DNA from 4 places in the Shewanella sp. ECSMB14101 genome. Region 1 is predicted to be linked to each of the others. Evidence: predicted binding sites of a transcription regulator. Region 1 holds the regulator's gene; each other region holds the start of a gene.

Evidence for each region. The regulator sigma-54, encoded in region 1, starts transcription at its own class of promoters, with help from an activator protein. The targets are predictions, from matches to a motif close to GTTGGCACGNNNNTNGNNT.
Region 2: the regulator sigma-54 is predicted to act here: its motif matches at 1,431-1,449, upstream of NY07_RS01425 (DUF3192 domain-containing protein).
Region 3: the regulator sigma-54 is predicted to act here: its motif matches at 1,717-1,735, upstream of pdsR (proteobacterial dedicated sortase system response regulator).
Region 4: the regulator sigma-54 is predicted to act here: its motif matches at 1,575-1,593, upstream of flgF (flagellar basal-body rod protein FlgF).

What each region holds. Positions count from the first base shown of each region.
Region 1 is NZ_JSFF01000013.1:24,207-27,327, reverse strand. Features, by position in the region: gene rapZ (RNase adapter RapZ) at 1-109, opposite strand, end outside; gene ptsN (PTS IIA-like nitrogen regulatory protein PtsN) at 106-549, opposite strand; gene hpf (ribosome hibernation promoting factor) at 552-839, opposite strand; gene NY07_RS11115 (RNA polymerase factor sigma-54) at 870-2,357, opposite strand; gene lptB (LPS export ABC transporter ATP-binding protein) at 2,490-3,121, opposite strand, start outside.
Region 2 is NZ_JSFF01000001.1:318,457-321,577, reverse strand. Features, by position in the region: gene NY07_RS01435 (GNAT family N-acetyltransferase) at 1-541, opposite strand, end outside; gene NY07_RS01430 (DUF2789 domain-containing protein) at 682-912, shown strand; gene NY07_RS01425 (DUF3192 domain-containing protein) at 1,020-1,391, opposite strand; gene NY07_RS01420 (hypothetical protein) at 1,539-1,874, shown strand; gene NY07_RS01415 (Zn-ribbon-containing protein) at 1,874-2,647, shown strand; gene syd (SecY-interacting protein) at 2,680-3,121, opposite strand, start outside.
Region 3 is NZ_JSFF01000004.1:100,206-103,326, reverse strand. Features, by position in the region: gene NY07_RS05370 (marine proteobacterial sortase target protein) at 1-724, opposite strand, end outside; gene pdsO (sortase-associated OmpA-like protein PdsO) at 848-1,594, opposite strand; gene pdsR (proteobacterial dedicated sortase system response regulator) at 1,814-2,506, shown strand; gene pdsS (proteobacterial dedicated sortase system histidine kinase) at 2,509-3,121, shown strand, end outside.
Region 4 is NZ_JSFF01000005.1:6,882-10,002, reverse strand. Features, by position in the region: gene flgD (flagellar hook assembly protein FlgD) at 1-29, shown strand, start outside; gene flgE (flagellar hook protein FlgE) at 92-1,453, shown strand; gene flgF (flagellar basal-body rod protein FlgF) at 1,641-2,384, shown strand; gene flgG (flagellar basal-body rod protein FlgG) at 2,395-3,121, shown strand, end outside.

The DNA of each region.
Region 1 (3,121 bases):
TCATTTGTAGGGGCAGATTATCGACACAGTAGTAGCCGAGATCTTCTAAGACCCTAAGTGCGACAGATTTTCCCGACCCTGAGCGTCCGGATACCAAAACCAATTTCATTGGGTGATCACCTGATAGAGTTCTGACTCATCCTTGGTTTTTCTTAGCTGTTTCATGATCGCCTTGTCATTGAGTTTCTCTGCCATGGCGGCCAGAGTACTGAGATGCTGCTCGCATTGATCTGCGGGCACCAATAATGCAAAAAGGATATCGACGGGCTTATTATCAATGGCATCGAATGCGATTGGTTCAGCACACTTCACCAGTACGGCCACAGGTTGCTCTATGTTCGTCAGCCGTCCGTGAGGAATCGCGATACCATTGCCTATACCTGTGCTGCCCATTTTCTCTCGAGCCAGAAGGCTTTCAAAAATCTCTTGAGAGGAGAGGGTGGGGTACTGGACAGCGGCTAAGTCGCTGATAAGCTCCAGTACCTTTTTCTTACTGCCCGGAGTGGCGCAGGTTGTGCACTCCGGCCGCAGGATGGTACTCAGTTCCATCGTTAATGTTTAGTAAGCTTCTCTTTGTGTTTAATGACCTGACGATCGAGCTTGTCAATCAGGGAGTCTATCGCGGCATACATGTCCGCATGTTCGGATGTTGCGAACACTTCTCCGCCACGGAGGTGTAACTTGGCCTCAACCTTTTGCTGCAACTTTTCGACATTTAATACAACGTGCACATTATTGATCTGATCGAAATGACGTTCAAGCTTTGTGAATTTCTCTTCAACATAGTTTCTTAGAGATTGGGTGATCTCGATATGGTGCCCAGTCAGGTTTATTTGCATAAAGATAGTCCTCCAGTTTCCAGTTACGTGTTATAAGCTCTTACGCTGATTCGAGGGCGGTATAAGCATTGCCTCTCGGTACTTAGCAATAGTGCGACGTGCCACTTTAATGCCTTGTTCAGCTAAGAGTTGAGCCATCTTGCTGTCGCTTAATGGCTTTTTCTGGTTTTCCGCAGCAACTAGCTTCTTAATAAAAGCCCGTATTGCTGTTGAAGAGCACTCTCCACCATCGTCAGTGCCGACATGGCTAGAGAAAAAGTATTTGAGTTCGAAGATCCCTCTCGGGGTATGCATATATTTCTGTGTGGTTACACGGGAGATGGTCGATTCGTGCATCTCCACTGCCTCGGCGATGTCGTTAAGCACCATGGGCTTCATCGCCTCTTCGCCAAATTCGAAGAAACCTTGTTGGAAGTCGACGATGCAGTTGGTGACCTTTAGCAGTGTCTCGTTACGGCTCTCAAGACTCTTGAGGAACCACTTCGCCTCTTGCAGGTGACCACGAATAAACTGACCGTCAGCCTGGCTCTTAGTACTGCGCGCCATGGCCGCATACTGCTGGTTGACGTTGATCTTGGGCATGCTATCGGGATTAAGCTCGACCACCCAGCGTCCCTTCTTCTTGGTGACGGTCACATCAGGGATCACATACTCGTCGCGGCTGGCGGTAATGGCTAGGCCTGGACGGGGGTTTAAAGTTTGAATGAGGGCGATAGCATCTCTTAGCTCATCTTCTTTAAGCTTGGTTTTGCGCATCAAGAGGCGGAAGTCGCGTCCAGCGATGAGATCCAAGTGCTCCTTGATCAACATGCGTGCATTGGCGATATGTGGGGTATCGTCGCTGTATTGGGCCAGCTGAATCGTCAGACACTCGCTGAGATCTCGAGCCGCCACGCCAATGGGGTCGAAGTGCTGTACTCGCTTGAGTACTGCCTCGACCTCATCGAGTTCTATTTCGGGATCGCCCATCGCTTCGAGAATATCCTCGCAGGTTTGGGTCAGGTAACCGCGTTCGTCAATGGCATCTATGATGGCGGTGGCGATGGCCAGATCGTTATCGGAAAAAGGGGTGAGATTCTTCTGCCATTCGAGGTGCTCGTATAGGCCTTCACTGGTCTCGCCCTGAAAAGGCATGTCGTCGTCGCGCATGGCGCCTGAGCTGGAGTTAGGGGAGGCGGTATAGACCTCGTCCCAGGTGGTGTCGACCGGCAGCTCGTCAGGCATAGAGTCTTGAGTCAGGGCGTCTGAGGTCTCGACGCCTGAGTTATCCTGACTCGAATCCAGCTCTATCTTGTCATCATACTTGCTGTCGAAATTGTCGACGGCGGTATCATCTTGTAGTTCGGCACTGGCGCCTTCTTGCTCTTCATCCAACTCCAGTAGCGGATTGGATTCTAATGCTTGTTGGATCTCCTGCTGCAACTCTAGTGACGACAACTGCAACAGACGTATGGCCTGTTGTAGCTGGGGCGTCATGGTGAGATGCTGACCCATTTTGAGCTGAAGTGACGCTTTCATCGTACTGCTATTCCCTTGTTTCTAATTATAAAATGAGAAAGCTCTGGCTAATTGGCCGGACAAATATAAAGGATAGTCCTTATGGCCACAATCTGATATTAGTTTCAGTTTATGGCCCGGTTATAAGATTAACTATAGCTTGAATTGTTCACCTAAGTACACTGCTCGTACTTGCTGATTGTCTAAGATTTCGGCGGGTGTTCCTTCGGCGATCAGATTACCGTGGCTGACGATATAGGCTTTCTCACAGACGTCTAATGTTTCGCGCACATTATGGTCGGTGATCAACACACCTAGGCCACGGTTTTTGAGTTGCTCGATGATCTTCTTGATGTCGATGACCGAGATAGGGTCGACACCGGCGAAGGGTTCATCGAGCAGAATAAATTTCGGGTTCGCGGCCAGGGCCCTGGCGATCTCTACCCGGCGACGTTCACCGCCCGACAAGGCCATACCGTGGCTGTCACGGATATGGGTAATATGAAACTCTTCCAGAAGATGTTCCAACTCCTCTTCGCGGCCATCGTTATCCAGATCGCTGCGAGTCTGCAGCACGGCCATGATGTTGTCGCGTACCGAGAGTTTGCGAAAGATGCTGGCTTCCTGGGGCAGGTAACCTATGCCTTTACGGGCGCGAAGGTGCATGGGGTCGAGGGTGAGGTCGTCATCATCGATATAGATGCGTCCCTTGTCGCTCTGTACTAGGCCGACCACCATGTAGAAGGTGGTGGTCTTACCGGCACCGTTTGGTCCCAATAGGCCGA
Region 2 (3,121 bases), on a different contig from region 1:
CATGGGTCACATAAACACCAACTCCCTCTAACTCAGGCTGCTCATCACACCAACTCATCACCGCCTGGATAAGGCGCTTTCCTAACCCCTTTTTCTGCTCAATGGGGGTCACGGCGATAAACTGCAAGATACCGCAGTGGGTGCTAGGAAGATGCTCAAGAATCGATGATTCTTTTTTCATTAAAGCCTGAGTCGACTGCCACCCCGTACTTAACAGCATCTTGAGTCGCCAATGCCAATATCTGGCCTCTCCCAGCGGTACCTGCTGAGTCACGATACAGGCCAAGCCGATTAAACGATCTTGGTCAAACAGACCTATCAGCGCCTGCTCTTCCTGCCAAAGGGTGTGTAACTCTTCACGGATAGCACCACGCAACTTCTGCTCATATTGCGCCTTGTCCCCCTTATGCAGAGCGGCGATAAAAAAGGGATCATCATGGTAGGCATTGTAGAGAATAGAGGCGGCAACCCTTAGGTCTTCAGCAGTTAAATAGACAGCTTTATAGGTTTCTTGAACAGGTGGGATGTCTGTTGGCGTCATTGCTGTTATTCCTTGATTCAGATCAACAACACTCAATGTAACAAGCTTGTAAAAAAGTGCAAACTTTAATCGATTCGACACTTTATCAATTTATTGCATACTTATGAGAGCGCCTCTTCAATTAATTAAGTGAGGGAAAAATGGATATTACACCACCGGATCTAGCCGCCCTATTTGACCAACTCGGGCTATCGAGTGACCCCGACGCCATAGAGGAATTCCTCAAACAACACTCGATCGCCCAAGGCGTACATATTGCGCAGGCTCCTTTTTGGAATACCGCTCAGCGTCACTTCTTAGCCGAAGCCTTGGCCGAAGATGCCCAATGGACAGAGGTGATCGATCACTTAGACGCTCAGCTGCGCGCCTAATCAGGTTTCCAATTAAGATAAAAACGCTGACACCAATATAGATGTAAGATATTGACCGATCAAAAAAGGCAAGCTCGAAAGGCTTGCCTTTTAATTAGCGGCTTACATTACATATTGTGGTAGGCCTTCTCGCCCCAGCCCACAACGCGATCATCACTAATCACGACTGGCGTACACTCATCCTTGGTTGTGGTGCCGTCTCCGCGCGTGCGTTGAGTACGGTAGTAAAGCACATTGATCGCCTTATCTTCCTTGGTATAAGCCTCATTGAAGTCTGCCGTCCCCATCAAGGTCATCACCTGATCTCGACTCATCCCCAGTGTCAATTTAGACAAATTGGCACGATTTTGCTCTTGAATACGCTCCCAAGAGTTTCCACTGCTCCAGCCTTTGTCGCCTTCACCCACGTTTAATACACACCCAGATAGCGCTAAACTAGTAGCACCGAAGACTAATGCGGTTATTAATTTTGTTTTCACTTTCACGTCCTGTTTATCTATTATAACTGGACACAGATAAAGCAAAGCGTATGCCAAAAAAGTAAAAACTTAAATATCAACAAGTTATGAACAACTCATCCTTAAGTGTGTGTCAGCTATGCTAAAAAGTAAGGAATTTAACTAACCATGAGTCCTATCGAACAGGTGCTCGCCGCCGCACAAAAATTAAGTCTGGCTGGTAAGTCTCCCAGCCTGGCACTGATTAAGGCGAGCTTGGGTAACTCTCTTCCCATGCCCATCCTGGTACAAGGCCTACAACGATTTAAGGCTATGTCGAGCGAAGATCGCGCCAACATAATACTGAATAATGCCACGCCAGCAGCGCCTACACAGTCCCCTCAAGAGGAGGCCACACTCGCTGCGCTGCAGCAAGAAGTCAGCCGCCTAAGTGCTAATCAAGAAACCCTAATGGACCGTATCGCCAAGCTTGAAGCGCGACTCAACAATGAGGACGCATCTTAATGCACGTGGTAGAACTCAGATTTGAGTGTTTTGACAACACCACGATCACCGCAGCCGAACGTGCAATCAACGGTTTGCTCGAAGCCTACCGAGCCAACGGTCAGGTATTAGGACGCGAATTTGCCGTGGCGTTTAACGAGGGGGAGTTTAGAGTCCGTCTGCTGTTACCAGAAAAGAGCAGTCTGGCGAAGCGCTTCAACAGTCCCTGGGTTAATGTTGCCTTAGGTGAACTCACTCAAGCTAAGCTGCTGCACCCCAGAGAGAAGTATATTGGCCAGGATATTAACTCAGAAGTTAGCAGCACAGAGCCCCCTAGCTGGCAACTGCTTTATACCAGCTATGTACATATGTGCTCGCCCCTTCGCAACGGCGATACGCTGCAGCCTATTCCTCTGTATCAGATCCCGGCCACCTTTAATGGCGACCATAAACGGGTGATCAAATGGCAAACCGAATGGCAAGCCTGTGATGAACTGCAGATGGCCGCCGCTACTAAGGCAGAGTTCGCCGCCCTCGATGAACTGAGCCGCTGCGACAGTGACCTGTTTCGCCGCGGCTGGGATCTGCGCGGGCGCATTGAATACCTCACCAAAATCCCGACCTATTACTATCTGTATCGAGTGGGTGGTGAGAGTCTGGCTTCTGAGCAGCAAAGACCCTGTCCGCGCTGCGGTAATACAGACTGGCTTCAACCATCGCCGCTGTTAGATCTGTTCCATTTCAAGTGCGATAACTGCCGTATCGTCTCCAACATCTCTTGGGATCATCTCTAGACGGTTAGCCAGCACTTAGCCTGCTTAACCCCTTACTTCTTGGGCCGCAGGTGACGCCACATCATCTTTAATCGCTGCCAGATCCCTGGATGATCAGTCTCAGGCAGCGACTCCTCGAGAGGCTTTTGCGCTGGACTCACCCTAGGCGTCAGGCCTTCAATGAAGGCCTCCAGGCTTTCCGCCAGTTGCCTATGGGGCAGTTCACCCGGCACCTCTACCCAGACTCCGCCAGTCTCATTATCGACCACCAGCATCTCATCGCCCTCCCCGAGGACACCGATAAACCAGGTCGGCGGCTGTTTTAACTTCGCCTTCATCATAAGGTGACCAATTAAATTCTGCTGCAGATACTCAAAATCTTGCTGATTCCAGGCCTGTAACAGCTCACCTTCGCCAAATGCCGAACCAAACATCACAGGAGCCGAAAAATAGCGTCCATAAAATGGCTGAATACTGGGGTGCAACTTCATGGAT
Region 3 (3,121 bases), on a different contig from region 1:
GATAGAGCTTCTGCTCTCCTGATGTTTCAGGGCCTCTATTGCCGAATGCCGATTGGCCATCTCTCAGATTAGCCTTTGCGTTTGGATCATATCTTGGGGTTATGGCGGTTGGAAAACGCAGGCTAAATTCGCCATCTTGATAACGCACCTGCTGCTGATAGGCAATCTCCACCACTAAGGCCTCACCCGGCCCAAGGTTAGCGACCTCAGATGAAAAGATATTCGGTCTTTGCTGACTGACCAGACTAGCCTTCTTACCACTGGCCTTGGCTTGCTCAAAGGTTTGCCGTGCCACCGCCTTAGGTTGGATCTCCCCGACGATCACGCGCTGACCTATCTGCAGTGTCAGACTATCGACCGCCGCATCGTGAGGCAGAGGAAACTGATAGCGGCCATTGAGCCAGTGGTCGCTGTCGTTCACAAAAATTTGCTTTACTGAGACACGGTTGATCCAGCCAGAGATATTCATCTTCACTTGCGTATCCACAGCCAACGCCGTGGATGACACTGACTTCTGACCCAGCTCGCCACCGAGCTGATACTCCAGCACGCCTTGTCCAAGCACCTCAAGCTCATCTTGCTTCATTTGAGTAAAGTGGCTTTCACTGACACTAGGGATTGCCCGCCCCCAAGCCGGCGTTGTCAGGCCAATCGTAGTCAAGCCAAATGCAGTTAAACTCGTCATGGCGAACAGGGCAATGTTCACTTCCCATAGCCGCGCCAATAGGCGGCGTCCTAGGGGAAAAAAAGCCCCCCTCGGGGGGCAAGGGTCGGTCTGGGATATCCTTAGACTCGCGCGCGGCAACATTTTAATTCTCCTTCTTACACGCTGCTTCATGGGCCTGACTTAGTTAGCTGCCAGCGCGGTATCGCCTGGCACTAACTTGATGGTCACGCGGCGATCGAAAAAGTCATTCTCGAAACTCTGTTCATCTTTCACTGGCGCGCTGGCACCAAAGGCCTTAGCGTCAAGGCGAGATGCATCCACCCCTTTGGCGAGCAAGTAACTTCTTACCTCGGCAACCCGCTGCTCAGAGAGCGCCTGGTTATAGCTGCTGTCACCTCGTCTGTCGGCATAACCGGTAAGATCTAACTTGAGCTGAGGTGATATCACCATGGCATCGGCTACTTCATCGAGTTGGCTCTGAAAATGGGGCTCAACGGTAGAGGAGCCGGTTTTAAACTGAACATTCAACCCGAGCGCCAACTCCTCAAGACGAGTGCCCTGATGCTGTCTGAGCTGGGCCAGCTCCACCTTGGCCTCTTGATACTCCTCCTGCACCGTCATGAGCGCCTCATTTTGCTGCTTGAGTGCCATCAGTCGAGACTCTTTTTCTGCCAGTGCCGTCTGTTGCTGTTTAATCTCACTGTCATTGGCCACCGTCTGACCTATCATGCCGCCGGTAAATGCGCCGATGATCGCGCCCACAGGGCCTGCCACCACGGCGCCCAGCACTATGCCTGATCCAACGCCGATCAGCGCTTCTTTATCACTCGATACCTCGGTTGTCGCTTGAGTGTTAGGGGCAGCGAAGGCCGCTGAGCTGCCAAATAACGAAACACTGATTAACACGGCAATGATCTGCTTCTTCATGGGAAATTCCTCAAGTTGACATGGATGGGTTATTTAGAACCTTGTGGTTCCTGTCGATGAGGTCATTAAATAACAGTGAAATGGCAAGTCAGGGGTGCAAAAATGACGATGCAGCGACCAAATGTGGCAACAAAATGGCATTTTAGCCACACCACTTTTTTCGCCGAAAATTTGCTGTATAGTCACTTCCCAGAAACACGAAGCTGTATTGGATAGATAATGAAGCGTATTGCAATAGTGGAAGATGAAGCGGCTATCCGCGAGAATTACAAAGAGGTGCTACAGCAGCAAGGCTATAGTGTCCAGGCCTATGCCAACCGCCCTAGCGCCATGGAAGCCTTCAATACTCGTTTACCGGATCTGGCAATCATCGATATTGGCCTGGAAAATGAGATTGATGGCGGCTTTACCCTGTGCCAATCCCTCAGAGCCATGTCTAACACTTTGCCGATCATCTTTCTGACTGCCCGTGACAGCGATTTCGATACCGTCTGTGGGTTGAGACTCGGCGCCGACGACTATTTGAGTAAAGATGTCAGCTTTCCACATCTGATCGCCCGCCTGGCGGCACTATTTCGACGCTCGGACATCCAAAATGGCGCTAACCCCCAGGATGGCATGATAGAGCACGGCAACCTGACCATAGATGTCAACCGTATTCAGGTCTACTGGAAACAGCTGCCTATCGAGCTGACGGTTACCGAATTTTGGATGGTACATGCCCTGGCCAAACACCCCGGACATGTACGCAGTCGCCAAGCGCTTATGCAAGATGCCAAGATCTATGTGGACGACAGCACCATCACCTCCCATGTAAAGCGGATCCGTAAGAAATTTATTAGCCAAGATCCTGAATTTGATTGCATAGATACCGTATATGGCATGGGTTATCGCTGGGACAACCAAGACTAAGCATGTTTAATCTGCCCATCGGCCTGCGCACTAAGGTCGCCATCCTCTCCCTGTTTCTGCTCTGCCTGCCTTGGTTGGGCTACCAGTATGTATGGGAGATGGAAAAGTACCTGCGCTATGGTCAGGAAAAAACCTTGGAAGGGACCACACAGGCGCTGGCCACCGCGCTACACGAACGCCCTAAGCTATTCGACAAACAAGCCAGTTTCCTGTCACAGGTAAAAAAAGGACGGGATCTCTACGCCTATCCTTTAAGCGGTCCCATACACCTAGATGGTAAATTAGGCGAGTGGCAAACCAATCGTCATCGCGCCCTGGTTTATGGCGCCGACCACCAGCTATTTAAGGCCGATGACGGCAAGCCCCTTAATGTCAGTTTTACCCATATGGTGGGTAAATACGCCGGTTACCTATACGCCTATTTCGAGGTGACCGATCCTAAGGTGATCTACCGCGGCACTAACAGCCTGAGAATCGACAATAACGACCATCTGGCCATCGCCACCTTGGCGCCCGATGGTCATTTTCGCCGCTATATCGTCGCCACCATACGCGATGGCTGGATAAGTGCCTTCGAACTGCCCGCCGACCCCAAGCGATCTCAACCGGTTACTC
Region 4 (3,121 bases), on a different contig from region 1:
GTGATGTTCTGGCCGTGTCTGAAACCTAGACAAAGCAGAGCGTTAGGGCATTCGGTCCAGAACAGATTACAAATTTTTAGTGAGGTGATTTATGTCATTTAACATTGCATTGAGTGGTATCGCGGCGGCGCAAAAAGATCTCAATACCACGGCGAATAACATAGCCAACGTCAACACCACAGGTTTTAAAGAGTCGCGCGCAGAGTTTGCCGACGTCTATGCCAGCTCAATTTTTGCCAACAGCAAAACGACAGTCGGTGGCGGTGTTACTACGGCGCAGGTGGCGCAGCAATTCCAGCAGGGGAGTCTGCAATTTACCAGTAACGCGCTGGATATGGCGATCAATGGCGGCGGTTTTTTTGTGACCTCCTCTGAAGTGGGTTCACAAGATCTCTCATACACACGTGCAGGGGCCTTTAAGGTCGATGCAGACAGCTATCTGGTTAACTCGGCCGGTAATTATCTGCAAACCTTCCCGGTGGATAAAGATGGTAACTCGACGTCGGTGAGTTTAACCACCACTCAGCCGGTTAAGATCCCCGACACTGCCGGCAGTCCGCAGAAAACTGACAACATTGGCATTCAGATGAACCTTAATGCGGGTGAGTCAACCTTAGATCCTGCGGCCTTTGATCCAAACGATCCCGACACCTACAATAACTCGACTTCGGTGACCATGTATGACTCATTGGGTGAGCCACATATTCTGACGACTTATTTCGTACGTCCACCGCAAGCCGCTTATACCGGCACCAGTAACTGGGTGGCCTTCTACGCGGTAGACGGCAAGCAGGTTGACTTGGCAGGCGCTGCGGGTACATATGGTCGTGATACCACAGGTGACGGCGTAGCTGATTCAAGTGGTACAGCCGTTAATGCCGGTGGTTGGAAAGGCTCTGTGCTCTCGTTCAATGATACGGGCGCCTATACAGGTAGCGATCCGGCCGTCATTACCACTGAGCAGCTGGGCGTGAGCGGCGCCAACGTCTTGGGTCCAGGCACTGACGGCACCCAGACACTCACTCTGAACTTTAACAGCCCGACTCAGTACGCCTCGCCATTTGAGGTCACTGAGTTGAGCCAAGACGGCACCACAGTAGGTCGTTTGACTAACGTGGAAGTCGGCGCGGATGGTTTGATCAACGCCAGCTATAGCAATGGTTCTACTGTTCCTTTAGCACGCGTTGCATTAGCAAGATTCTCAAATGAGCAGGGACTGACCCAAGTCGGCAATACTTCTTGGAAGGAGAGTCTGGACTCTGGCCCAGCACTGGCGGGTGAAGCCAACAGCGGTACCTTTGGTAGCATACGCTCATCGGCGCTAGAGCAGTCAAACGTCGATCTGACGACAGAGCTGGTGGACCTTATTTCGGCTCAGCGTAATTTCCAGGCGAACTCACGGACGCTGGAAGTAAACAACACGCTACAGCAGACGGTACTGCAAATCCGTTAATCTTACCCCGAGAGATGTGTTGCCAAGCGGCAACACATTTCCGCCTCTTTTGCCGCTTTCTCTTATTTGTCCTTTCTTTGCTTTTAACTGCTTGATCTTCCCCCTACAACGAATCCTATTGCTTGGCATGATGTTTGCTTTGTTCTGTTATTAGACAGTTTTAGTTGAAACATTGACGGAGCAGCAAGTGGATAAATTACTCTACGTCGCCATGAGTGGTGCCAAGCAGAATATGCATTCGCTGGCGGTGCGTGCCAACAACCTTGCTAACGCCAACACAGATGGCTTTAAGTCAGATATGGAGCAAGCCAGATCCATGCAGGCCTTTGGTGAAGGGTTGCCAACGCGGGTGTTTTCCATGACAGAGAATCCGTCGGCCAACTATGCCGCCGGACCGATAAAGACCACGGGGCGTGACTTGGATATCGCGGTAAAAGGTGATGGCTGGATAGCCGTGCAGGCTGTCGATGGCAGCGAGGCCTATACCCGTTCAGGTAGCTTGAGTTTCGATACAACAGGCCTGCTGCGTAATGACAGAGGCAACCCTATTATGGGTGACGCAGGTCCTATCGTATTACCGCTTCCTATCGAAAAAATCGAGATTGCCCAAGACGGCACTATTTCGGTGAGACCGCTTGGCTCAACGGCCGAGGTGATCGAAGAGGTCGGTCGTATCAAATTAGTTAACCCTGGTAATCAAAACCTGATGCGCGGCGAGGATGGCTTGTTCCGTCAAATGTCTGGCGTTGTCGCCGCAGCCGATCCCAATGTCAGTGTGGAGAGCGGCGCTATCGAAGGCAGTAATGTTAATGCCGTCGATGAGATGGTCTCTTTAATCGATCTGCAACGACAGTTTGAGATGCAGGTCAAGATGATGAAAACCGCCGAAGAGATGGATCGTGCCTCTTCGTCATTAATGCGCATTAGTTAGGAGATAGATTATGCATCCGGCGTTATGGATTAGTAAGACTGGCTTAGATGCCCAGCAAACAGATATCTCGGTGATCTCCAACAATGTTGCCAATGCCAGCACTGTTGGTTACAAAAAAAGCCGAGCCGTTTTCGAAGACCTGCTCTATCAAACTGTGAATCAGGCGGGCGGGATCAGTGCCTCCAATACCAAGTTGCCCAATGGTTTAAACATAGGCGCAGGTACTAAGGTGGTCGCGACTCAGAAGATGTTTACCCAGGGTAATATGCTGACCACAGATAACTCACTGGATCTGATGATTGAGGGCCCAGGCTTCTTCGAGGTGCAGTTGCCAGACGGCACTACGGCCTATACCCGAAATGGTCAGTTTACCTTAGATGATACCGGGCAAATCGTGACTCCAGGGTCAGGCTATGTACTGCAACCGGCTATCACTATTCCCGATGATGCGACGAGCATTACGGTGTCCGCCGAAGGGGAAGTCTCGGTGAAGACACCCGGCGCGGCTGAAAACCAAGTGGTGGGTCAACTGAGTATGTCTGATTTCATCAATCCGAGTGGCCTGGATCCTATGGGGCAGAACCTCTACTTAGAAACGGGCGCCAGTGGCACACCTATTCAGGGGACAGCATCACTGGATGGTATGGGCGCAATACGTCAGGGGGCGCTGGAAACCTCTAACGTTAACGTGACCGAAGAGCTGGTCAATCTGATTGAGAGTCAGCGAATCTATGAGA